Regions from separate parts of the Staphylococcus caprae genome, predicted to be linked through region 2. Evidence: riboswitches for the same ligand, from Rfam matches in the RefSeq annotation. Region 2 holds a riboswitch; each other region holds the start of a gene.
What was found. A riboswitch is a leader RNA that binds a small molecule or an ion and turns the genes downstream of it on or off. The one in region 2 is predicted to bind S-adenosylmethionine.
Positions count from the first base shown of each region.

Region 1 (8,607 bases), 980 kb from region 2:
TTATTTAATTATTTGTTAAGTCACCACGAAATTTCTACAATGTTCTTCTTTACTGGACTAATCATCGGTATTATTCCATATTTACTTAAAGTTTCAGATTTCAAGCGTACCTTCAAAACTAAACATTATTTAATGGTGCTAGCAGGCATCGTCATTTTAGTTGTAATTACTCTTCTAAATAACGGTGATAAACACTCCGGCGAAACATTATCTTTATCTTTTAGTCTTATTATTAAATATTTTATAGCTGGAATGTTTGCCTCTAGTGCAATGCTGTTACCGGGTATTTCTGGGTCATTTATGTTATTAGTTTTTGGTGCGTACGGCACAGTAATGTTCTCAATTTCTGAACTTGTTAAGTTGAATATTTCAGCATTACCTATTTTACTTATCGTTGGTTTAGGAATTCTCACTGGATTTATGGTATCTAGTCGCATTATTCAATATTTTTTACATCATCACAGTACTATGACCTTCGCTCTAATCATTGGTTTTGTTATTGGATCAATTTTCGCAGTTTATCCAGGTCTTCCTGAAAATGGATTAACCTGGGCGATTTCTTTAACAACATTAATTGTAGGTTTCCTAATAAGTCTAAGCTTAGGTCGTATGACAGCTCATAATGAAACATCATAACAAGCTAGAACACAACAAAGCCCTCAAGTACGTTTCTGTACATGAGGGCTCATTTAAGTGGTTAGACAACCTTAGTTGTCTCCTTTATTACCTTTGAATTTATCAATAACGTCATTTGCTTTTTCTTTTGCGTTATCTACAAATTCTTTTGCTTTGCCAGAAGTTTTATCTTCTTTACCTTCTTGTTCTAAATCTTTATTGTCTGTAGCATTACCTACTGTTTCTTTAATATTACCTTTAGCTTGTTCAAATTTGTTATCTTCAGCCATTGTAATTTCCTCCTTATGACTTTTATCTTTATCACTTTTACCCTCTAAAATATTAAATAAACATCCATATGCTGTTAAAAGCTTAATTTTTAACTTAAAAAGATTGCTTTATACTTTAATTTTCATATATTAAAAGTACCTAAAATGATTTAAGGAGTGACGTTATGAATTTCGTCAACATTACATCTATGACTGAAAATGGACTCAATAAGAAAGTGAATCGTTTTTTTGAACAAAATCCAAATATAGAATTTCTAAAATTTGATTATCAAATGGGATACGGTGGTGTAGGTATACTATAATAAAGTATTATAATAATTAAAAATCACTCTCTTAACGCACGCGTTAAGAGAGTGATTTTTTGTTACTTAGCAGGCATCACGGCACCATCATATTTATCTTTAATGTAGTCTTGAATTTCTTTAGATTGTAATACTTCCATTAAAGCTTTGATTTTTTTATCATCTTTATGTCCTTTTTTAACAGCGATTAAGTTAGCATATGGATTATCTTTAGCATTTTCTAATGCGATAGAATCTTTCTTAGGACTTAATTTTTGATCGATTGCGTAGTTAGAGTTAATGATGACTGCATCAGCTTTTTGGTTTTGATAGATTTTAGGTAAGTATTCAGCAGATTGTTTGTCGTTAAATTTAATATCTTTCTTGTTTTCAGTGATGTCACTGAATTTCGCATCTTCAATTTTAACGCCTTTTTTAAGTTTAATTAAACCTTCATCTACGAAGAATTTTAAGAAACGACCTTGTTCAGCAGGGTTATTTGAAACATAAACTGTTGCACCTTTAGGTAAGTCTTTTAAACTTTTATACTTTTTAGAGTACACAGCCATTGGTTCAAGTTCTACGTTTCCTGCAGATTCAATTTTATATCCTTTTTCTTTACTTTCAGTTTTTAAGTATGGCGTATGTTGGAAGAAGTTAGCATCAATTTCGCCTTTATCTAATAATTTATTAGGTGTAGTGTAATCGTTAATTGTTTTAATTTGTAAATCGTAACCTTTTTTCTTCAATAATGGTTTAGCTTTTTCTAAAATTTCAGCATGAGGTGCTGGTGATGCACCTACTGTGATTGTTTTGCTCTTGTCGCCACCGCCACAAGCAGCTAAAGCAACTGTTAATGCTAATACTAAAATTATTCCTAAGATTTTTTTCATTGAACGTTGTCCCCTTTTCTTTAGCGTTTATCAATTTTATTTGTAAGCCAATCCCCTAGGAATTGAATTATAAATACTATGATTAAGATGAATACAGTTGAAACTAAGATGACATCATTTTGATTTCGAGTGAAACCAGTTAAGTAGGCTAAGTTACCTAAACCACCGGCACCAATGACACCAGCTATAGCAGTTGAACCGACTAAAGCAATAGCTGTCACAGTAATACCTGAAACTAACGCAGGCATCGCCTCAGGAAGTAGTACCTTGCGTACGACTGTCCAAGTATTCGCACCCATTGACCAAGCCGCTTCGATAACTCCCTTATCAATTTCTTTGAAGGCAATTTCTACTAAGCGAGCATAAAATGGTGCTGCACCGATAATAAGTGCTGGTAAAGCGCCTGTTGGTCCACTAATCGTTCCAAGAATTACACTTGTAAACGGTATAAGTAATAAAATTAAAATGATAAATGGTATCGCTCTAAATAAGTTAACTATAAATGAAACAATTGTGTAGAAAACTCGAGCTGCTGGTGAATGACTTTTCGCAGATAAGAAAAGTAACACCCCTAAAATCAAACCAAAGATGAAAGCAAATATAGTAGAAACAACAGTCATATATAGTGTCTCTAATATTGCTTGCCATACATCTGGCCACTGAACATTAGGCATTGTAAACATTTCGTGGAATATTTCGCCATATGATTTACCCATGTTTCAACACCTCCACATTCACATGTTGTTGATGAAGATCATTCTTAAATTGTTCAAAGTTATCACTATCAATATGCGGTATTTGAATAACTAAGAAGCCTATAGAACCATCCTTTGTATTCTTGATATTAGCTTCAAGAATATTAACGTCTATATTATGTGTTTTAGTAATATATGAAACAATAGGTTCTGTCGTATTATCCCCAGTAAAGTTTAATCTCACTATGTAAGAATCACTCGCTAATGGTTCTAATTCATCTAGAGCATCTTCAAAGTCATCATTTAAATCATCCTTAACAAAACGTTTAGTAACTGCATGTTGTGGATTTTCAAATACTTCGCTAACTTTTCCTTGTTCTATGACTTTACCGTTTTCCATTACCGCGACTTCATCGCAAATGCGTCTAATCACATGCATTTCATGAGTAATTAATACGATTGTAAGGTTTTGTTGTTCCCTTACCTTAAGTAATAAGTCTAGAATTTCATCAGTTGTTTGAGGGTCTAAAGCACTCGTTGCTTCGTCACAAAGTAAAACATCAGGGTCATTTGCTAACGCTCTAGCTATACCTACTCTTTGCTTTTGTCCACCTGATAATTCTGATGGATACGCACTCTCTCTGCCTTTCAATCCTACAAGTTCTACAAGTTCAAGTGCTTTTTGCTTCGCTCTACCACTCGGTACTCCTGCAATTTCAAGTGGGAAAGTAATATTTTTTAATACGGTTCTTGACCATAATAAGTTGAAATGTTGGAAAATCATACTTACTTTTTGTCGTTTTTTACGCAACTCTGATTTGGATAATTTACTAATATTGTCACCATCAATAATGACATCTCCAGAAGTAGGCGCTTCTAGATTGTTAAACATTCTAATTAGCGTACTTTTACCTGCACCAGAGAAACCAATAACGCCAAAAATCGAGCCTGATTCAATATTTAAATCAACGTGATCAACTGCTAGAACATCTTTGTTCTTAGTATGATATCGTTTCACTATTTGGTTTAACTCAATCACGTTAATAGCCTCCTTAAATTGCTTATATAAATTAAAAAATGCTTCCTCAATCTTTAGAGAGTTGAGAAAGCATTTGTATATCTTCTTTCTCTCATCTTCTAAAGTTAAACTTTATGTGAATTGGCACCATTTCTATATCAGACGGTTGCCGGGCTTCGTAGGGCACATCCCTCCACCTCTCTCGATAAGAGTTTACGCATCATTTAATTTGTTTTAATCCTACCACCGTACTAAAGTTTCGTCAATAACTATTTTAAATTTTCTAACAAATAAGGGACTGATTGAAAAGCATAGATTCTTTTTACTTCTTGATCCTTATTCATCACCAATAAAACAGGCACTGACATAATTTCTTTTTCTTTACTAAATTCAGGATGAAAATTAAGATCCACCTTTTTAACCGGAAGCTGTAAAATATCATTCGCAATATCTAACATTCTTTCTGAAACTTTACACGTTCCACACATTGGCGTATAGCCAAATATAAGATGTTTCTCTTCATTATAATTTTCTGTTATATCTTCAAGATCAATTGAACTATTCATTAACTAGAACTAACCTTTCAGTGTTTAAATTAGGCATGAGATTCTTTTCTTTTTTCACTGAGAAACCATATCTATTCAAAACATTAGCTAAATAATTTTTCGGACATTTCGCAACTTCACAATATGTTTTATCAACATATATGTGTTCACTTTCGCTTAAATATCGTTTAAACCATTTTCTAATTTTTTCTCCTTCGTCATCAGAATCTGCAAGAACATAAACTTGTTTACCATAAAGTGATTCTATCATATCATCAATTTTATCTATACTCATGGTCCCATGTGTACAAATAATACTTACTGGCTCTGCGATAACTTGTTGCACTCTTTTCTTATCCGATTTACCTTCAACAATGATAACTTTATTCACAATAGTCATGTCAATCCACCTTCTAAGCGTCGATAGTTAACTGTCACTTAAACCATTCACAGAATTTAGAAAAACTAAACATCACAACGGGCAAACTTACATATGGTTAATGAAAACTAAACACTGATTTAAAATATAGTGTAAAAATTCTTTTATATTATAAATAAAACTCCTTGATTAAAATAATCGAGGAGTTTAACACATGCTATTCACCAATCATTTCTGAATATTGGTCTGCTGATAATAATGCATCTAATTGACTTTCGTCATTCATTTCTACTTTAACCATCCATGCTTTTTCGTATGGTGATTCATTAACGAATTCTGGGCTATCTTCTAATTCTTCGTTGATTTCTACAATTTTACCTGAGATAGGCGCGTATAATTCGGATACTGTTTTAACAGATTCTACACTACCAAAAGTATCGCCTTCATTTAATTCGTCATTTGTTTCAGGTAGTTCAACAAATACAATGTCGCCTAACTCGTTTTGAGCGTACTCTGTAATACCAATTGTTGCTACATTATCTTCTATTTTAACCCATTCATGTTCTTTAGAATATTTAAATTCGCTCGGTACTGCCACGAGAATCCCCTCCTAATTATTAATTACATTTTAATGATGCCACACTGATATAGTTCAATCAACTATTATCTAAAAGAATTAATATGATAAAATTCGTATTTATTTATGTAAAACACGATATTTGATACATTTTCATTTCTAATGTTCACTTTTTACGACGAGTGTTAAAAAATTATATCCAAGTATTTTTGTACGTTTCTTCTTTAAAACCTAAAGTGATTTTTTCTCCAGAGATAGCTAGTGGACGTTTTACCAACATTCCATCAGATGCTAATAAATCTAATTTTTTATCATCTGACATGTCTTTTAATTTATTTTTCAAATCAAGTTCACGATATTTAGCACCATGTGTATTAAATAATTTATTTATTTCTACACCTGTTTTCTCAATAATATCTTCAAACTCTTTTTTAGTGGGTGTGTGTTGAACAATATCGATAGGTTCGTAGCTCACACCATATTCATCTAAAAATTTAGCGGCTTTCTTGCAAGTCGTACAATTTGAATATTGATAAAATTTTATCATATGTTTATTACCTCCTTATCTCTATTAAGACAAATATATCATTTTCTATAAGAAAACGCTCTACTTTTTAGGCTAATATTTTTATAAAAAAGATATCATTCGTTATAATAAATTTACTAATATTGAAAGGGAGTATAAATGATGCAAGGTATTCATAAAACTGAAGATTTTAATTCAACAATTAACAGTAATCATCCAGTTATTGTAAAATTCGAGGCCGATTGGTGTCCTGATTGTAAAGCAATGGATATGTGGATTGATCCTATTGTTGAGAAATATAATAACTATAGCTGGTACGTCGTAGACCGTGATGAATTAGAAGATGTAACCACTGAAAATGACGTAATGGGTATTCCTAGTATTTTAATTTTCCAAAATGGTGAAAAATTAGCGCATTTACATTCAGCAAATGCGAAATCTCCAGAACAAGTGGAATCATTTTTAGATGAAAATTTAAATCAATAAAAGTTAAAGGAGCTTTCTCTACTGTTTAATGTAGGGAAAACTCCTTTTTTATTTTCATACACTCAATTTTTTAAACCTTATTCAAATTCAGTGATTAAATTTTTATTTTTACGTTGTGCTTTAGTTGGTTCTACTTCTAAATCTGTAAGATATAAGAAACCAGCTAAAATTTCATCGTTTTTAATATCTAAAGCTTTACGTACTTTAGGCTCGAAAATGTAATGTGGTGATTTCCAACATGTTCCGATACCTGCCTCATATAAGAGAAGCATTAAGTTTTGAGCAAATGCCCCAAATGCAAAGTAATTTTCACGACTTTGTCTTTGTCTAGGGTCATCTTTTAAGATTAATAATAATAAACCTCCTAGATTTGTTACTGCATTATAATGGTCTTCTCTTTTTTCAGGATTATCAGGAAATGCAAATCTCGTAATATCCTGACTGAAATCACCTAATTTATCTTTTGCAACATGAACGACTCTCCAAGGTTCTCTCATTCCGTGATTTGGAGCGTCTGTAGCTTTTTCGACAGCATCATATAATGCCTTATCGTCAATAACCATATCATGTTTAAATTTCTTGATACTTCTTCTATTAGATATAGCTTCTTGTAATTCCACTTTAATTCGCTCCTTCTACGTTCGTTGATAACAATTATCAATTATAATTCACAGTCACATTTTATTCAACTTTTCTGTTTATGATTCATAAAATTGGAGTTGCTGTTTCAGCTCCTTAACATGAATCTGACCAGGAGCTTGCGGTTCTCCCAAACAACCATACGAAACTGCACCGCCGAAGACGCCTTGAGCTGTACGACTAATTACACCTAATTTAGACATCGATATGCCAATCACTTGATATGGCGTACTATCAGAAGTCACACTCATCGCCTCTAATAAATGTAAGACATCCTCTTTGCTATGAGGCATCACTGCTAACTTCAAATATTGTGGTGACAATTTTTGCATTTTGAAATAAATAAATTTTAATTCCTCTAATGAAGGCGTCTCTTGAAAATTATGATGCGATAACACCACTTTGAGACCATTCTCTTGCGCGTGTTGAATTAACTTACCGTAAACCTCTACATCTATGGACACGTTCCACTCAATATCTAACATATCAAACTGTGCATGTTGGATTAACTTATACAGTAACTCTAAATATTCAGTTTCTCCAATATCCCCTTTACCGCCTTGAGTTGATGTTCGATACGTCACAAGGATTTTACAATTCATATTCAATTGTTTTAATTGATGAATGGTCGTTTCAAATGGTTCCATATTAAAGTCGATCCATTGGTCTATTCTTAACTCCACAATATCAAGCGATTCTCTATATCGGTAAATATCATTTAAGAGTGTTTGTGAAATTTGATTTTCCGGTGCAATTGTAGCTGCCACATCAACATGTGTCATAGTATATACCTCGTTTCTAACATCGTATTAAACTTATTTTATATTAATTGCTTTATCACTTACAAATTAATGTTATTTAATTCATTTTCCTGAAAATGAAATTCTCTATGATTTAAAAAATTAGTCATCGGGTAGTACACAAGTATAATGAATTTAGGAGGTAATCATAATGGCAGTTCAATATGAAACTAAAGCTACAAACGTAGGTGGACGTAAAGGACATGTTCACACTGACGATAACGCAATAAATGTAGACGTATTACCACCACAACAAGCTGACGGAAAAGCTACAAACCCTGAACAATTATTTGCAGCAGGCTATGCTTCATGCTTTAACGGTGCATTTGATCTTATCTTAAAACAAAATAAAGTACGTGACGCTGAACCTGAAGTCACATTAACTGTACGTTTAGAAGATGATCCAGATGCAGAAAGTCCAAAACTAAGTGTCGATATTGACGCAAAAGTTAAAAACGTTTTATCACAAGAAGATGCAGAAAAATATTTAAAAGATGCACATGACTTCTGTCCATATTCTAAAGCAACACGTGGCAATATCGATGTTAACTTAAATGTAGAAGTTGTAGATTAATAATAATAAATAGTCAATTGAATATATTTTAGATTCAACCACCAACAAATTTACGTATTTTGTTGGTGGCTTTTTTATATCTAAATTCAGTAAGCTTATAAATTGTATACACCTGAAATAAAATTTATTAAGATTTAGTAAATAGAGTTAAATGAATAAATATTTCGTTAAAATAGTGCGTATTAAAATCATTTCAAGCGACAAGAAGTTCTTAATATTTAAAATAATAGTTTTAATATTAAAATTTACGCTTAAATATATTTTCAGAAATGTTTTTTGTTATCATAAA
Region 1 is NZ_AP018587.1:2,109,013-2,117,619, forward strand. Features, by position in the region: gene JMUB898_RS10100 (polyprenyl-phosphate transporter PopT) at 1-636, shown strand, start outside; gene JMUB898_RS10105 (CsbD family protein) at 708-905, opposite strand; gene JMUB898_RS12690 (hypothetical protein) at 1,070-1,207, shown strand; gene JMUB898_RS10110 (MetQ/NlpA family ABC transporter substrate-binding protein) at 1,270-2,079, opposite strand; gene JMUB898_RS10115 (methionine ABC transporter permease) at 2,100-2,795, opposite strand; gene JMUB898_RS10120 (methionine ABC transporter ATP-binding protein) at 2,788-3,813, opposite strand; SAM riboswitch class I at 3,902-4,004, opposite strand; gene JMUB898_RS10125 (thioredoxin family protein) at 4,062-4,358, opposite strand; gene JMUB898_RS10130 (toprim domain-containing protein) at 4,351-4,737, opposite strand; gene gcvH (glycine cleavage system protein GcvH) at 4,934-5,314, opposite strand; gene JMUB898_RS10140 (arsenate reductase family protein) at 5,487-5,840, opposite strand; gene JMUB898_RS10145 (thioredoxin family protein) at 5,982-6,305, shown strand; gene JMUB898_RS10150 (nitroreductase family protein) at 6,383-6,925, opposite strand; gene aroD (type I 3-dehydroquinate dehydratase) at 7,004-7,726, opposite strand; gene JMUB898_RS10160 (organic hydroperoxide resistance protein) at 7,896-8,318, shown strand.
Region 1: another riboswitch for S-adenosylmethionine. It lies ahead of JMUB898_RS10120 (methionine ABC transporter ATP-binding protein); the one in region 2 lies ahead of metK (methionine adenosyltransferase).

Region 2 (8,607 bases):
AAATAAAAGCCCATACTCGACATAAATGTTTAAGCAAATTTAATTATTTATAAAGGAATGAACATCATGAAATCACTATCTACGTATAATCTCCTCTATTTAAAAACTGCTATCTCAACGAATATAGCTACAGATATTCAATACGCAAATTTTGAGATGACTTTACCTTTTCCTCCTCATAAATTGATAAATTATATTCTCGAACTCAATCACACCTCTTTACAAGTCCAAAATGCACGAGCTAAAAGAGTTCTAAACATTAATAAGCTTATCCCTATCTTTATAGATAACGACACGATTTTATTTCCAATTACGCAAAAACGCGCGTCAATAAAGTATTTTATTAACGCACGTAAAATCATAGGTATTCATTCTTCTGTTAATGCTACAATCATTATTTTTGAAAATTCAACAACACTTAATATTGATACACCTTATACCCTAGTCACTAAAAAATGGCAAGAAAGCCTCGCCCTCGGACAAATCATAGAAAAAACTAGCTTCTATTAAACTTCAATTCGAGTAATTTCTTCGTAAACAATGCGGTAGCTATTTTAATCAAATACAGACTTAGAATCATTATTATAATCGCCACCACAATAATGAGCACTACAACAATACTAGATAATGCTACTTTAGGATTTATAAAATAATGCACCGCAGCTAAACTTGTAATTAAACCTAATAAAAATAATCCTAATAAGACTGCATAAGCCAATACAATCCCAATAAGCAACATGAATATCTTTCCAGAAGACGTTGTTTTCTCCTTGAATACAAAGTCCTTTAAATATTGATTAGAGAATTTAATCGGTTTATTAAAATCAACATTTTGATTTTCATCTAAAGCATTTAATTTTTGCTTCAATTGGTCCTTTTCTTTTCTATTTAAGAACCATAATTGTTTCTGAACTTTTTCTGTGAATTTATTTTTGTTCATTTTTTGGAGTTCGCTCCTCAATATTTCTCATTTTCTATAAATCATATATTAATTATAAAAAGGTTTCAATTATCACTTAATTGACTCTACAAATTAAAAAAGCAATCGAGACAGTTAAATTCACACTCGATTGCTTTTCCGTATTTTTATCAAATATTTTAAAGAATAGAAAGTCCTGAACTTTGAATATCTTTCGCAAATCCTTTAACAGTATCCACTGAAAGTTCTTCGATGTCACGTCCTAAGTTCGTGTTAACTTTCTTTACGACGTCAGCAGGGCATGTGATGATATCTGCACCGATTTCGTCAGCTTGTATCACGTTAATCACTTCACGACAGCTAGCCCAAAGTAATTTTACGCCTTTTTTACTATGTGTCACTTCAACTGATTCTTTCATTAAAGGAAGTGGATCTACCCCTGTATCTGCAATTCTACCGGCAAATACAGATACATAAGTTGGGACCCCCTCTGTAACAGCGTCTGTAATAGCTTTAACTTGTTCAATTGTATAAACAGCAGTAACGTTTAATCTCACATTGTTCGCAGATAATTTCTTAATTAGTGGAAGAGTGGACTCCCCTTTTGTCGTAACAATTGGTATTTTAACGAATACATTATCACCATATTGTTTTAATATTTCTGCTTCTTTTTCCATTGTTTCTAAATCATCTGCAAAGACTTCAAATGAAATGGATGCATCTGGAATTGCTTTAACCGCTTCTTCAGCAAATGTTTTATAATCTCTAACACCTGCTTTAGCTATTAAACTAGGATTCGTAGTAAATCCATCAACTTGTTTATTAGCGTATGCTGCCTTCATTTCTTCGATGTCTGCGCCATCCGCAAAAACTTCTACATTTAATTTCGCCATTTCGCTATTCCTCCTAAACATTACGCTCAAAACGATAATCTATATGTAAATGAAACTCATATCTATATGTATACTTACAAAGTAAATAGAATTCTTATTATCACGTTGAGTCATAAAAACTTTATATCATATTTATAACATGCGTAAATGATGTAAGCGAATAATTTGCCTAGAAATCGCATTTTATAAAAAAGTGCATCAAATAAGTTTATTGTAATAAAATGAGTTTTACTATTCTCATCTTCTTAAAATGTGATAGTATATTGTAATGATGTTAATCAAGGAGGCAACATATGGCACGTTCAAAAAAATACTTTTACTTGAGTTTGCTAATGATTATTATTAGTTTCTTTTTTAACACTAATAATACTTTATTAAGTCATATTTTCAATTCATTTATGAAAATAATGGTTGCTACAACACTAGTAAATATTATTATTTTAATTTTATCTATCATTTTTGCAGATAAATCAATTAAACATTCTAGAGAAAGCACAGATTGGATTAAAGTAGCGAGTAGACTCTTACCGTTAATCATTTTTATTGTTATTATTTTTCATATCCTATCTTCGTTACATACTTTTGGTTTTATTTTTAAATAGTAACGACTTTATAGCTAAATCTAATAGTTATTGTGAAGATAATGACTTTTATGAAAATGGTTAAAAAGATATCAAATTTATATTAAGGTGATTTGCGATGCAATATTTATATGTATTTATTGGTGGTGCGTTTGGCGCACTTTTGCGTTATGGCCTCTCTATATTCAATGAAGGATCATCATTACCGATTGGCACATTGATAGCCAACCTTACAGGCGCATTTTTAATGGGATTGATTGGTACCTTAGCAATTTCTCTATTTCAGAGATATCCCCTCATTAAAAAGGCAATTACCACTGGTTTCCTAGGCGCATTAACTACTTTTTCTACTTTTCAATTTGAACTTGTACATCTATTTGATCAGCAGCATTTTATCATGCTCTTCACTTATGGATTAACAAGTTACATTTTAGGAATTGTACTTTGTTATCTAGGCGTTAAAGTTGGAGGTCGTCTATCATGATTGCTATACTTCTTGTTATGCTTGGCGGAGGTATTGGAGCAGTGTTACGTGCACTTGTTACAGATATTTGTAATCGTAAATTTAATTCAACAATCCCAATCGCAACACCTATCGTCAATATCATTGGTAGCTTTTTAATAGGAATTATAATGGGGATTTCAATTTCTCATCATTGGATTTCACCTTTCTTTATTACAGGTGTACTTGGTGGTTTAACTACTTTTTCCACACTTTCAAACGAGCTGGTTCATTTTCTTACACCTAAATTTAAATTAGGTCATTTTATTGGTTATTCATTACTACAATTTTTAATTGGCTTTATCGCTTGTTATCTCGGCTTTCACATTTAATATTAAAGGTAATGCATCGCCCAATTTCCAATCAATGATATGTATTCATTTCGTATGAAACCAATCATATCCATGAAAATTAAGATTAAATACTAAAATAATAGCTCTAAGACAAATTCTGAAATGTTCTATATCTCTTCAAAGTTGGAATGTTACTCAACTTTAAGGAGACAATACATTAACAAAAATGTCTTAGAGCTTATTTTATACTATCGCGTTTTATCGATTTGCACCCATAACGAGCAAATCTCATCAGATGTTGGAATCGTTTATAAATTAATGTCCGTTATAATCAGCTGGATGAGGTCCCATTCTTTCATCTTTATTCAATTGATCAATTCTTTCCATATGAGCATCAGATAATTCAAAGTCAAAGACGTTTAAATTTTCTTCTATACGACTAGGCGTTACAGATTTTGGTATCACCACAACGCCATGTTGTACATTCCATCTTATGATGACCTGTGCAGGTGATTTCCCTATCTCATTAGCAATATCATTAATTGTTTCATCTTCTAAAATTTGCGCATTCATTAATGGTGACCAAGATTCCATTACAATGCTTTGCGCTTCTAAATATTGACGTAACTCTTTTTGAATTAAATAAGGATGAAATTCAACTTGATTAATGACAGGTTTAATAGAAACTTGCGCAAGTAAAGCTTCAAAATTTTCTGGAGTAAAGTTACTCACTCCAATATTTTTAACCTTACTTTCCTTATACAAGTCTTCCATACCTTGCCAAGTATCTATCATGACAGCTTCATTTGTCCCCGGCCAGTGCATTAAGTATAAATCTAAATAATCTAAGCCTAGGCGCTGGATTGAATGATTATAAGCTTGGTCTACATTCGCACGACCATAATCTTCAAGCCACAATTTAGACGTAATAAATAAATCCTCACGATTTAAACCTGTCGATTCTAGCCCCTCATTAATCCCTTGTCCGACCATTTCTTCATTCCCATATATTCTGGCTGTATCTATACTTCTATATCCACTTTCAATCGCATGCTTAACTGCATCCTTACATTCATCACTGTTCTCAACTCTATAAGTACCTAATCCTACCTTAGGCATTTCCCTTCCATTATAAAATTGAATTGTTTCCATTACGCTCACTCCTTATTAAGCTATGATGTACATGTTACTATCTTCATTTTTTGATGTAAAAAATGTTAACTCATCATGGTTTCTCAATGTCTTTATACCCTTTTCTAACAAAAAAATACAAACGTAAGAAAATCTATTCCTTACGTTTGTATGCTTTAATTAAATGATTCGATTTTATCCATAATTGTTTGTAAATCATCAACATTGTACTGAATACGTCCGTGGAAGACAAACTTATTAAAGAATTCATCTAGTTGTTCAGGACCTACAAGCACTTTGACATTCGATGATTGTGCGTAATTAGAAATTGTCACATCGCCTTCATCTTTAGGATTGAAGTATAAAATTGATGTTGGCGTATATTTCGTATTTAACTCACTTTGTAAATCACCCGCAAGAGTTTGAATTTGTTGAATCTTTTCAGAGTAATTCACAAATGACAATGATTTTTGATCCTCATTTTGATCTAAAACTAATGTTTGTGGACTTGATTGATCTAAATCAAGTGTTTGGAACACTTGTGACATGGTTGGCAACTCTTTGAATTGAGCGCCACTAATACCATTATATACATGCCCTTTCAATAGTTGAGAGTCAATGATATATAATCCTGTTCTAGTTAATACTAAATGACTGATACGCTCTATATTGTTAAATTCATTACTTGGTAAAAAGATATTCGCCATGATGTGCATATCTTCGGGACGAATTCTTTTCTCATTGACAAGTCGTTCACGAATGCCAATTAATCTCATATCTGTAACGTATTCACTTTGATTCTTAGAAAATAGCTTTAATGCATCAATTTCTCTATCTTTACTATTTACTGTCGCATCAAAATCTTCTTTTTGTTTAGTGACAGCCTTTTTATTTTCTACTCTTTCTTTTTCTAAGGCTTCTTCATGAGATTCTTTCAAATGTTGCTCTTTTTCTTTATATTGGGCTTCTGTTTGATTTTTAATTTTCTTTTTACTGCTAATTGCAACTAAAAAGAGAATAAAGAAAAGAATTGCCACAACAATTGCAACGATTAAGCCTATAACTATCGGTGAAGATAAACTCATCACAACAACGCTCCTTTAACCATTTCAATAACTTCCATTATAATAGAAAACACTCAATTTATCGACATTTAATTGATATTTCCTTTCACTCAATTGAAAGCAATGGTTATGCTTCAACCGCATCTTTAAGTAAATTCACTTTGTCTAACTTTTCCCATGGTAGTAAAACATCTGTACGACCAAAATGACCATAAGCAGCAGTTTGTTTATAAATAGGTTGTTTTAAATCTAACATTTTAATAATTCCTGCTGGTCTTAAATCGAAGTGATTTCTAACTGCCTCTACTAATTCAGCTTCTGAAACTTTACCTGTACCAAACGTATCAATAGAAATTGACACAGGTTCTGCAACACCTATGGCATACGCTAATTGTACCTCACATTGATCAGCTAATTCTGCAGCTACAATGTTCTTAGCTACGTATCTTGCAGCATATGCAGCAGAACGGTCTACTTTAGTAGGATCTTTACCACTGAAGCAACCGCCGCCGTGGCGAGCATAACCACCATACGTATCAACAATGATTTTACGTCCTGTTAAACCAGCATCACCTTGTGGTCCACCAATCACAAATCGTCCAGTAGGATTAATAAAGAATTTCGTTTCTTCATCTAATAGATCTTCAGATACTGTTGGATAAATGACGTGTTTTTTAATATCCGCTTCAATTTGTTTAAGTTCTGTATCTTCTGCATGTTGAGTAGATACAACGATGGTATCAATGCGTTTAGGTTGATCATTCTCATCATATTCTACAGTTACTTGAACTTTACCATCAGGACGTAAGTAATTTAAAATTTCATCTTTACGTACATCGGATAAGCGTTTAGCAAGTTGATGTGATAAGAAGATTGGAAGTGGCATGTAAGTATCCGTCTCATTTGTAGCGTAACCGAACATCAAACCTTGATCTCCTGCACCAGTAGCTTCTATTTCTTCTTCAGAAATTTCATTACGATATTCTAGCGCTTTATCTACACCTTGTGCGATATCTGGAGATTGTTCATCAATTGCTGTTAATACAGCCATTGTTTGGTAATCGTATCCATATTTAGCTCTTGTGTAGCCAATATTTTTTATTGTTTCGCGAACTACTTTTGGAATATCTACGTATGTAGAAGTTGAAATTTCACCAGAAATAAGTGCCATACCTGTGGTTACTGTTGTCTCACATGCAACACGTGCATTAGGATCATCTTTAAGAATTTCATCAAGAATGGCATCAGATACTTGGTCTGCAATCTTATCGGGATGACCTTCAGTGACTGATTCTGAAGTAAATAATCGTTTATTATAAGTCATGTTTTGCTCCTTTATATATTGATTACGAAAATTCTCTTTTATGTGTGAGCTAAATAAAAGAGCCTTCTACACTATCAAGATAGAGAGAAGGCTCTTAAACGTCCATTCGCTCTTATCGTTCAGACGATATATGTCTGCAAACGGTTTGGCACCTTTCTTTACTAAAAAGAGGTTGCTGGGTTTCGTTGGGTCCATGTCCCTCCACCACTCAGGATAAGAGAATCCGTTAAAATTAATACTACCGAATTCATAGTTTAATGTCAATTTATGATTTCGCTCTATAGCTTATATTTACTGTGGATTAATCATTGTGTTGTGTTATACTATTTAAATGTAAAGGCTTACATAACTACTATTGCTTTGGAGGGATTGAGTATGTCAGTAGACACATACACAGAAACAATTAAAATTAAAAATTTACTAGAAAAACCATCAACTCAGTTTCAACTCTCAACAACTCAACTTTACAACAAGATTTTAAACAACAATGAAGGACAATTAACTGAATTAGGTGCAGTTAACGCAAGTACGGGGAAATATACTGGCCGTTCACCTAAAGATAAATTCATCGTAACTGAACCTTCATATAGAGATAATGTCAATTGGGGAGACATCAACCAACCGATTGATGAAGAAACATTTTTAAAACTTTACAATAAAGTTTTAGATTATTTGGGTAAGAAAGATGAACTCTATGTATTCAATGGTTATGCGGGAAGTGATAAAGATTCACGTTTAAAGCTAACAGTCATCAACGAATTAGCGTGGCATAACTTATTTGCACATAATATGTTTATTCGTCCAGATTCAAAAGAGGAAGCTAAGAATATCAAACCTAACTTCACAATTGTTTCTGCCCCACACTTTAAAGCAGACCCAGAAGTAGATGGGACTAAATCAGAGACATTTGTCATCATTTCATTCAAACATAAAGTGATTTTAATCGGCGGTACTGAATACGCTGGTGAAATGAAAAAAGGTATCTTCTCAGTAATGAACTACCTATTACCAATGCAAGATATTATGAGTATGCATTGCTCAGCAAATGTTGGAGAAAAAGGTGATGTTGCTTTATTCTTCGGTCTTTCAGGTACAGGTAAAACAACGCTCTCTGCTGATGCAGAACGTAAATTAATTGGGGATGATGAACACGGTTGGAATAAAAATGGCGTGTTCAATATTGAAGGCGGATGTTATGCCAAAGCCATTAACCTCTCTAAAGAAAAAGAACCACAAATTTATAATGCAATTGAATACGGTACTATTTTAGAAAATACAGTCGTTAAAGAAGATGGTACGGTAGATTTTGATGATAATAAATTTACTGAAAATACGCGTGCCGCTTATCCTATTGAACATATTGATAATATCGTTCTACCTTCTAAAGCAGCACATCCAAATACAATTATTTTCTTAACTGCTGATGCCTTTGGTGTCATTCCTCCAATTTCTAAATTGACCAAAGATCAAGCAATGTATCATTTCTTAAGTGGTTTCACATCTAAATTAGCTGGTACTGAACGCGGTGTCACTGAACCGGAACCTTCATTCTCAACTTGTTTCGGCGCACCTTTCTTACCATTAAATCCAACAGTTTACGCTGATTTACTCGGTGAACTTATCGACAAACATAACGTAGATGTTTACTTAGTTAACACTGGTTGGACTGGCGGAAAATACGGTGTAGGCCGTCGTATTAGCTTGCATTATACTCGTCAAATGGTGAACCAAGCGATTTCAGGTCAATTAAAAGACGTCGAATACAAAAAAGATGATACATTCGGTTTAAATATTCCAGTTGAAATTAAAGATGTTCCTAAAACAATCTTAGATCCAGTCAATGCTTGGAGCGATGCGAATAAATATCAAGAACAAGCTCAAGACTTAATTAACCGTTTTG
Region 2 is NZ_AP018587.1:1,125,132-1,133,738, reverse strand. Features, by position in the region: gene JMUB898_RS05570 (sigma-70 family RNA polymerase sigma factor) at 1-53, shown strand, start outside; gene JMUB898_RS05565 (competence protein ComK) at 67-510, shown strand; gene JMUB898_RS05560 (hypothetical protein) at 497-940, opposite strand; gene JMUB898_RS05555 (transaldolase) at 1,099-1,812, opposite strand; gene JMUB898_RS05550 (hypothetical protein) at 2,106-2,414, shown strand; gene crcB (fluoride efflux transporter CrcB) at 2,512-2,877, shown strand; gene JMUB898_RS05540 (fluoride efflux transporter FluC) at 2,874-3,227, shown strand; gene JMUB898_RS05535 (aldo/keto reductase) at 3,504-4,340, opposite strand; gene JMUB898_RS05530 (nuclease-related domain-containing protein) at 4,496-5,404, opposite strand; gene metK (methionine adenosyltransferase) at 5,511-6,707, opposite strand; SAM riboswitch class I at 6,817-6,927, opposite strand; gene pckA (phosphoenolpyruvate carboxykinase (ATP)) at 7,083-8,607, shown strand, end outside.

Region 3 (8,607 bases), 1.1 Mb from region 2:
AGTAAGAGATATTTTAATTCGCATTCCAAACTTAATCAATGATGACGTACCTCAAGGTGAATCAGATGAAGAAAACGTTGAATTGAAAAAATGGGGTACTCCTCGTGAATTCAATTTTGAACCTAAAGCGCACTGGGATTTAGTAGAAGATCTTAAAATGGCTGATTTCGATCGCGCTGCTAAAGTATCAGGTGCCCGTTTCGTATATCTAACAAATGAAGGTGCACACTTAGAACGTGCATTGATGAACTACATGCTTACTAAACATACGACACAACACGGTTACACTGAAATGATGACACCACAACTTGTAAATGCAGATACAATGTTTGGTACAGGTCAATTACCTAAATTCGAAGAAGACTTATTTAAAGTTGAAAAAGAAGGATTATATACCATCCCAACTGCTGAAGTACCATTAACAAACTTCTACAGAGACGAAATCATTCAACCAGGTGTGTTACCTGAAAAATTCACAGGACAAACAGCATGTTTCCGTAGTGAGGCGGGATCAGCTGGACGTGATACAAGAGGTTTAATTCGTCTACACCAATTCGATAAAGTTGAAATGGTACGTTTCGAAAAACCTGAAGATTCTTGGGATGCTTTAGAAGATATGACACAAAATGCTGAAGCAATTTTAGAAGAATTAGGTTTACCATACCGTCGTGTGATCTTATGTACTGGTGATATTGGTTTCAGTGCTAGTAAAACATATGACTTAGAAGTATGGTTACCAAGTTATAATGACTACAAAGAAATTAGTTCTTGCTCAAACTGTACTGATTTCCAAGCACGTCGTGCAAACATTCGCTTCAAACGTGACAATTCAGCTAAACCTGAATTAGCACACACTTTAAATGGTAGTGGTTTAGCAGTAGGACGTACATTCGCAGCTATCGTTGAAAACTATCAAAATGAAGACGGTACAATCACAATTCCAGAAGCATTAGTACCATTCATGGGTGGAAAAACTAAAATTGATAAACCCACAAAATAATAAACACAAAGGGTTCAATTAAAAGACAAAATCAATTTAAGTCTTATAGGCAATGACTGAATAAGTCATTGTCTTTTTTTTAATACTTTTAAAACAAAAATAGGGGAGGGGGAGCCCTTAAATAAACTCAAATTTGAGAGGTAAGTCTAAAAGAAGAAACAAAATTCTGAAATTTTATAAACGCATTCATAACAATACTTATGAGTATTAGGGTTGTCTAACCTCACACAAACTGGTGTCTTAAGATATTGAATATAAAGAATAAATATATTAGACTTACTTTACTATTTTACCGGGAAGAATGGAGGCTGAATAAATGGCGCATCTTACATTTAAGCAAGGGGTAAGAGAATGTATTCCTACATTATTTGGATACGCTGGCGTAGGTTTGTCATTTGGTATTGTCGCAGCCTCTCAAAAATTTAGTATTTTAGAAATTATTTTATTATGCCTCATTATTTATGCAGGTGCAGCGCAGTTTATCGTTTGTGCTTTATTAATTGCTGGCACGCCCATATCTGCAATTGTCCTTACAACACTTATCGTTAACTCAAGAATGTTCCTATTAAGTATGACCTTAGCACCTAACTATAAGCATTACGGCTTTTGGAATAGGGTAGGACTCGGCACATTACTCACCGATGAGACTTTCGGAGTCGCAATTACGCCCTACATTAAAGGCGAAAAGATTAATGATCGATGGCTTCATGGTCTCAATCTTACAGCTTATTTATTTTGGACCATTTCATGTGTGGCAGGCGCATTATTTGGTAAATACATCTCTAATCCCAATACGCTCGGTTTAGACTTCGCCATTACTGCAATGTTTATCTTTTTAGGGTTCTCTCAATTTGAGTCAATCAAGAAATCACGCCTTAGAATTTATATTTTATTAATTATCTGTGTGGTTGTGTTGATGCTTACATTGAGCTTAATGATGCCATCGTATGTAGCGATATTAATTGCAGCAACTGTGACGGCAGCTTTAGGGGTGGTGATAGAAAGATGAACACAGACTTACATACATTCACACTTATTATTTTATGCGGAATTGTAACGCTACTGATGCGAATTATTCCATTTATCTTAATTTCGAGAGTGCATTTACCAGAAATTGTCGTTAAGTGGCTCTCGTTCATTCCAATCACACTATTTACTGCACTTGTCATCGACGGGGTCATTCAACAACACGACAACGCATTTGGATATACACTAAATCTTCCATATATTGTCGCTATCATACCCACCGTCTTTCTCGCTATCTTCACTCGCAGTCTGACTGTAACAATTGTTGGCGGTATCATTATTATTGCTTGTTTACGCTTTTTCTTTTAATTTCTGAAAATGACAGCAAAACATTGAAGTCATAAAAGAAGTTAGATAAAATCTAATTAATTAGAAAATTTAGAAAATTAAAGTTGGAATTAACAACAGTAATATCACACAACTAAATTGATGAAATCTTATTTCGAGAAGCTGAGGGAATTGGCCCAACGATGCTTCAGCAACCGACTAGCAATAGCACGGTGCTACAACCAACGAGTATCTCGAATGATAAGTACTGAATCGCTTCTTACTTGTTCATTTGAGTAAGAAGCTTTTTTAGTAAGAGGAGGTAGCGATAAGGATGACGAATTATAAAGTAGATACGTTAGAATTAGGCACATTTACAACTGAATCTGGCGAGACAATAGACAACTTGAAACTACGTTACGAACATGTGGGATACCCAGGCCAACCACTTGCTGTCGTATGTCATGCATTAACAGGTAACCACTTAACCTATGGCACCGATGATCAACATGGATGGTGGCGCGAAATTATTGATGGTGGTTATATCCCGCTTCACGATTACCAATTTCTAACATTCAACGTTATCGGTAGTCCCTTCGGCTCAAGTTCCAAGCTCAATGACCCTAACTTTCCAGAGCACCTCACATTAAGAGATATTGTTAAAGCGATTGAGAAAGGTATTCAGGCGCTCGGTTTCAAGAGGATTAATATTCTTATAGGTGGTAGCCTCGGTGGTATGCAAGCGATGGAATTACTATATAACAATCAATTTCATGTCGATAAAGCCATTATTTTAGCTTCAACGGATAAGACGTCATCTTATAGTCGCGCATTTAATGAAATTGCACGCCAAGCCATTCACCTTGGTGGAAAGGAAGGCTTAAGTATAGCACGTCAACTCGGTTTCTTAACATATCGTTCTTCGAAAAGTTATGATCAACGATTTACACCAGAAGAAGTTGTGAGTTACCAGCAACATCAAGGCGATAAATTCAAAAATCGTTTCGACTTAAAATGCTATTTAACACTGCTGGATGTCTTAGATAGTCATAATATTGATCGAGGACGAGATGACGTAGACGAAGTGTTTCAATCATTAGAAACTAAAGTCTTAACCATGGGCTTTATAGATGATTTACTTTATCCTGATGACCAAGTCAGAGCAGTAGGGGAGAGGTTTAAATACCATCGTCATTTCTTTGTACCTGATAACGTTGGCCATGACGGCTTCCTCCTCAACTTTAATGATTGGGCACCCAATTTATACCACTTCCTAAACTTAAAACAATTTAAAAGGAAATAAATAACGACCGTCTTATTACAATAAAGGATTACAATCGCCCATTGCGATTGCATAAGTGCTACTAATTAATGCATACGCATTAATTGCTTTAAAAGGATTACAATCGTTATCACGATTGCATAAGTCATACTAACTAATGACGATGTCATTAGAAGTATGACTTTATTGTTAATTTTTGGCAAAGAGGTTAAAATAGAGGTTATAGTCAAAAAGTATGGGAGTGGCGTGTGTGTTTTCAAAAATACAACCTAAAGCAACTATTATTGCAACAATTTCATTACTTATAGTCGCTTTAGTAACACATGTATTACCTATTCTCGGCTTAATTTTATGTTTATTTGCAACGATTCCTGGCATCGTGCTATGGAACCGCTCTGTACAATCATTTGGAATTAGCGCATTAGTAACAGTTATTCTTACAACGTTATTAGGTAATACATTTGTCTTAAGTATGATGGTACTGATCTTAATTTTAAGTTTTATCATCGGTCAATTACTTAAGGAAAGAACTTCAAAAGAAAGAATTCTATATATTTCAACGGCTTCAATCAGTTTAATCACATTGATTGGATTCATGTTATTACAATCATTTGAGAAAATCCCAAAAGCAGCCGTATTAATTAAGCCATTTAAAGATGCAATTCATGATGCCGTCTTAACAAGTGGAGTAGATTCTAACTATAGACAGATGTTTGAGGAAGTTTTCCGACAATCAACGGTTCAACTCCCTAGCTATCTCATTATAGTCATTTTCCTTTTAATCTTAATTAATCTGATTATTACATTTCCAATTTTACGAAAATTCAAGGTCGCAACACCTATTTTTAAACCATTATTTGCTTGGCAAATGAGCCGTACATTATTATGGATTTATCTTATAGTTCTCATATGTGTTATGTTTGCGAACCAACCAGGCACATTCCAAAGCATCGTTTTAAACTTTGAAATTGTGTTATCATTAGTGATGTATATCCAAGGTTTAAGCGTCATTCATTTCTTTGGTAAAGCTAAGAAATGGCCGGATGCCTTAACGATATTCTTGATGGTGATAGGGACATTAATTACACCACTCACACATATCGTAGGATTACTTGGCGTTATTGATTTATGTATTAATTTGAAACGAATAATAAAAAAATGATTATTAAATAGTGATTAGAGGTGGAAAAATGAACCGTCAATCCACTAAAAAAGCGTTGCTCATACCATTCATATTAATGGTACTTACAGCCATTGCATTAGTCATCGTATGGTTTATTTTCAACCAAATCGTCGCAGGCATTGCTGCAGCAATCCTCGTCGTGATGATTATCATTAGTGGCGTGTTATTGAGACAAGCTTTTCTTAAAATGGATAATTATGTGGATGATTTAAGTGGTCATATCTCGGCAAGTAGCAATAAAGCAATCAAGCATTTGCCTATAGGGATGATAGTGTTAGATGAGAATAATCACATTGAGTGGATGAACCAATTCATGACAGAGCACGTTGAAACGAATGTGATTTCTGAAAATGTAAACGAAGTCTTTCCTAACATATTAAAACAATTAGAAAAGGTTCAAGAAGTAGAAATAGAACATAACAGCTATCATTATCACGTGCGTTATTCAGATAATGAACATTGTTTATACTTCTTCGATATCACAGAAAGTGTACATACAAGCGAATTGTATGAGGATTCAAAGCCAATCATCGCAACATTATTCTTAGATAACTACGATGAAATTACACAGAATATGAACGATACACAACGTTCAGAAATCAACTCAATGGTTACACGTGTAATTAGCCGTTGGGCACAAGAGTTTAACATTTATTTCAAACGTTATAATTCAGATCAGTTCGTTGCATATCTCAATCAGAAGATTCTAGCAGAACTTGAAGATTCAAACTTTGAAATTTTAAGCCAGTTAAGAGAGAAGAGTGTCGGTTACCGTGCACAACTTACACTAAGTATAGGTGTCGGTGAAGGGACAGAGAACCTTATCGACCTCGGTGATTTATCACAATCAGGTCTAGACTTAGCACTCGGACGTGGTGGTGACCAAGTTGCCATTAAGAATATGAATGGTAACGTTCGTTTCTACGGCGGTAAGACTGACCCGATGGAGAAACGTACACGCGTACGAGCTCGAGTGATTTCTCACGCATTGAAAGATATCCTCACTGAAGGCGACAAAGTAATTATTATGGGACATAAACGTCCTGACTTAGATGCAATTGGGGCAGCTATTGGTGTGTCACGCTTTGCATTAATGAATAACTTAGAAGCTTACGTCGTTTTAAACGAGTCTGATATCGACCCAACGTTACGTCGTGTAATGGATGAAATTGATAAGAAACCTGAATTGAAAGAGCGTTTTGTCACATCAGATGAGGCCTGGGATATGATGACATCTAAGACGACAGTCGTTGTCGTGGATACGCACAAGCCTGAGATGGTCTTAGATGAAAATGTTTTAAACAAAGCAAACCGTAAAGTCGTTATTGACCACCATAGACGTGGCGAAAGCTTTATTTCAAACCCATTATTGGTATATATGGAACCATATGCAAGTTCGACTGCAGAACTTGTTACTGAATTATTAGAATATCAACCGACTGAACAAAGATTGACACGTCTAGAATCAACAGTCATGTATGCAGGTATTATCGTAGATACAAGAAACTTCACATTAAGAACAGGTTCAAGAACATTTGATGCAGCAAGTTACTTACGTGCACATGGCGCAGATACAATCTTGACTCAACACTTCTTAAAAGATGATGTAGATACGTATATTAATCGTTCTGAGCTCATTCGAACAGTAAAACTGCAAGATCATGGCATAGCAATTGCACATGGATCTGATGAGAAAATCTATCATCCTGTGACGGTTGCACAAGCTGCCGACGAGTTGTTAAGTTTAGAAGGTATCGAGGCATCTTATGTTGTAGCTAAACGTGAAGATAATCTTATTGGTATCTCTGCACGTTCACTAGGTTCCATCAATGTCCAACTTACTATGGAAGCATTAGGTGGCGGTGGACACCTTACAAATGCAGCTACACAAATTAAAGGTGTTACTATAGATGAAGCAATAGAACAATTACAACAAGCAATTACAGAACAAATGAGTAGGAGTGAAGACGCATGAAAGTAATTTTCACACAAGATGTTAAAGGTAAAGGTAAAAAAGGCGAAGTGAAAGACGTACCTGTAGGTTACGCAAATAACTTCTTACTTAAAAACAACTATGCTGTAGAAGCAACTCCTGGTAACTTAAAACAATTAGAACAACAAAATAAACGTGCTGAAGCGGATAGACAACAAGAAATTGATGAAGCTAAAGCATTGAAAGAGAAATTAGAAAATATCGAAGTGGAAGTATCAGCTAAAACAGGTGAAGGCGGTAAATTGTTTGGTTCAGTTAGTACAAAACAAATTGCCGAAGCACTTAATAAGCAACATGATATTAAAATTGATAAACGTAAAATGGATTTACCACAAGGTATTCACGCATTAGGTTACACAAACGTACCAGTTAAACTAGACAAAGAAGTTGAAGGTACAATTCGAGTACACACAGTAGAACAGTAATTTAAAACGTTACTTTAGTGATGCTTATAGAATTAACGGATATCTATCATTCACTCACTTTGTTGCGACGCTTTCCCAGGGCACAAGATCAGCCTATAGTCTTCGCTTAGCGCTTTTCCTCGGGAGTCGCGTAACATTGTTCGTTGATTTAATTTCACTATAATAATCTCATTACTGAATTTCGAAATAATAAAGATGGATTGAAATAAGAGGTGTAAGCAAACAATGGATGGAATGTATGAGCAAAATCAAATGCCACATAGCAATGAAGCTGAACAATCTGTCTTAGGTGCCATTATTATAGATCCAGAATTGATTAACACAACTCAGGAAGTCCTTCTTCCTGAGTCGTTTTATAGAGGCGCCCATCAACATATCTTCCGCGCAATGATGCATCTGAATGAAGACAACAAAGAAATCGACGTTGTCACACTCATGGATCAACTCTCAAGCGAAGGAAGTTTAAGTGAAGCGGGCGGTCCACAATACCTCGCAGAACTATCGACAAACGTACCGACAACACGCAATGTTCAATACTACACAGATATTGTCTTTAAACATGCGTTGAAACGTAAATTAATTCAAACTGCCGATAGTATCGCGAATGATGGCTATAATGATGAATTAGAACTAGATACCATTCTAAGTGACGCCGAACGACGTATTCTTGAACTTTCTTCTACAAGAGAAAGTGATGGATTTAAAGATATTAGAGATGTCTTAGGGCAAGTCTATGAAACAGCCGAAGAACTCGACCAAAATAGTGGTCAAACGCCTGGTATTCCAACAGGTTATCGAGATCTTGACCAAATGACAGCAGGCTTTAACCGTAATGATTTAATTATATTAGCGGCGCGTCCTTCAGTAGGTAAGACTGCCTTCGCACTTAATATCGCACAAAAAGTAGCGACACACGAAGATATGTTTACAGTTGGTATCTTCTCTCTAGAGATGGGTGCTGACCAACTTGCAACACGTATGATTTGTAGTTCAGGCAACGTTGACTCTAACCGTTTAAGAACAGGTACTATGACTGAGGAAGACTGGAATCGTTTTACAATTGCGGTAGGTAAATTATCACGCACGAAGATTTTCATAGACGATACACCAGGTATTCGTATCACTGATTTACGTTCTAAATGTCGTCGTCTTAAACAAGAACACGGCCTCGATATGATTGTGATTGACTACTTACAATTAATTCAAGGTAGCGGGTCTCGTTTCTCAGACAACCGTCAACAAGAAGTCTCTGAAATTTCACGTACACTTAAAGCAATTGCGCGTGAACTTGAATGCCCAGTGATTGCATTGAGTCAGCTTTCACGTGGTGTGGAACAACGTCAAGATAAACGTCCGATGATGAGTGACATTCGTGAATCTGGGTCAATCGAGCAAGATGCTGATATCGTCGCTTTCTTATACCGTGATGAT
Region 3 is NZ_AP018587.1:13,181-21,787, forward strand. Features, by position in the region: gene serS (serine--tRNA ligase) at 1-1,000, shown strand, start outside; gene JMUB898_RS00050 (AzlC family ABC transporter permease) at 1,317-2,009, shown strand; gene JMUB898_RS00055 (AzlD domain-containing protein) at 2,006-2,335, shown strand; SAM riboswitch class I at 2,461-2,561, shown strand; gene metX (homoserine O-acetyltransferase MetX) at 2,628-3,596, shown strand; gene JMUB898_RS00065 (YybS family protein) at 3,811-4,737, shown strand; gene JMUB898_RS00070 (DHH family phosphoesterase) at 4,766-6,733, shown strand; gene rplI (50S ribosomal protein L9) at 6,730-7,176, shown strand; gene dnaB (replicative DNA helicase) at 7,402-8,607, shown strand, end outside.
Region 3: another riboswitch for S-adenosylmethionine. It lies ahead of metX (homoserine O-acetyltransferase MetX); the one in region 2 lies ahead of metK (methionine adenosyltransferase).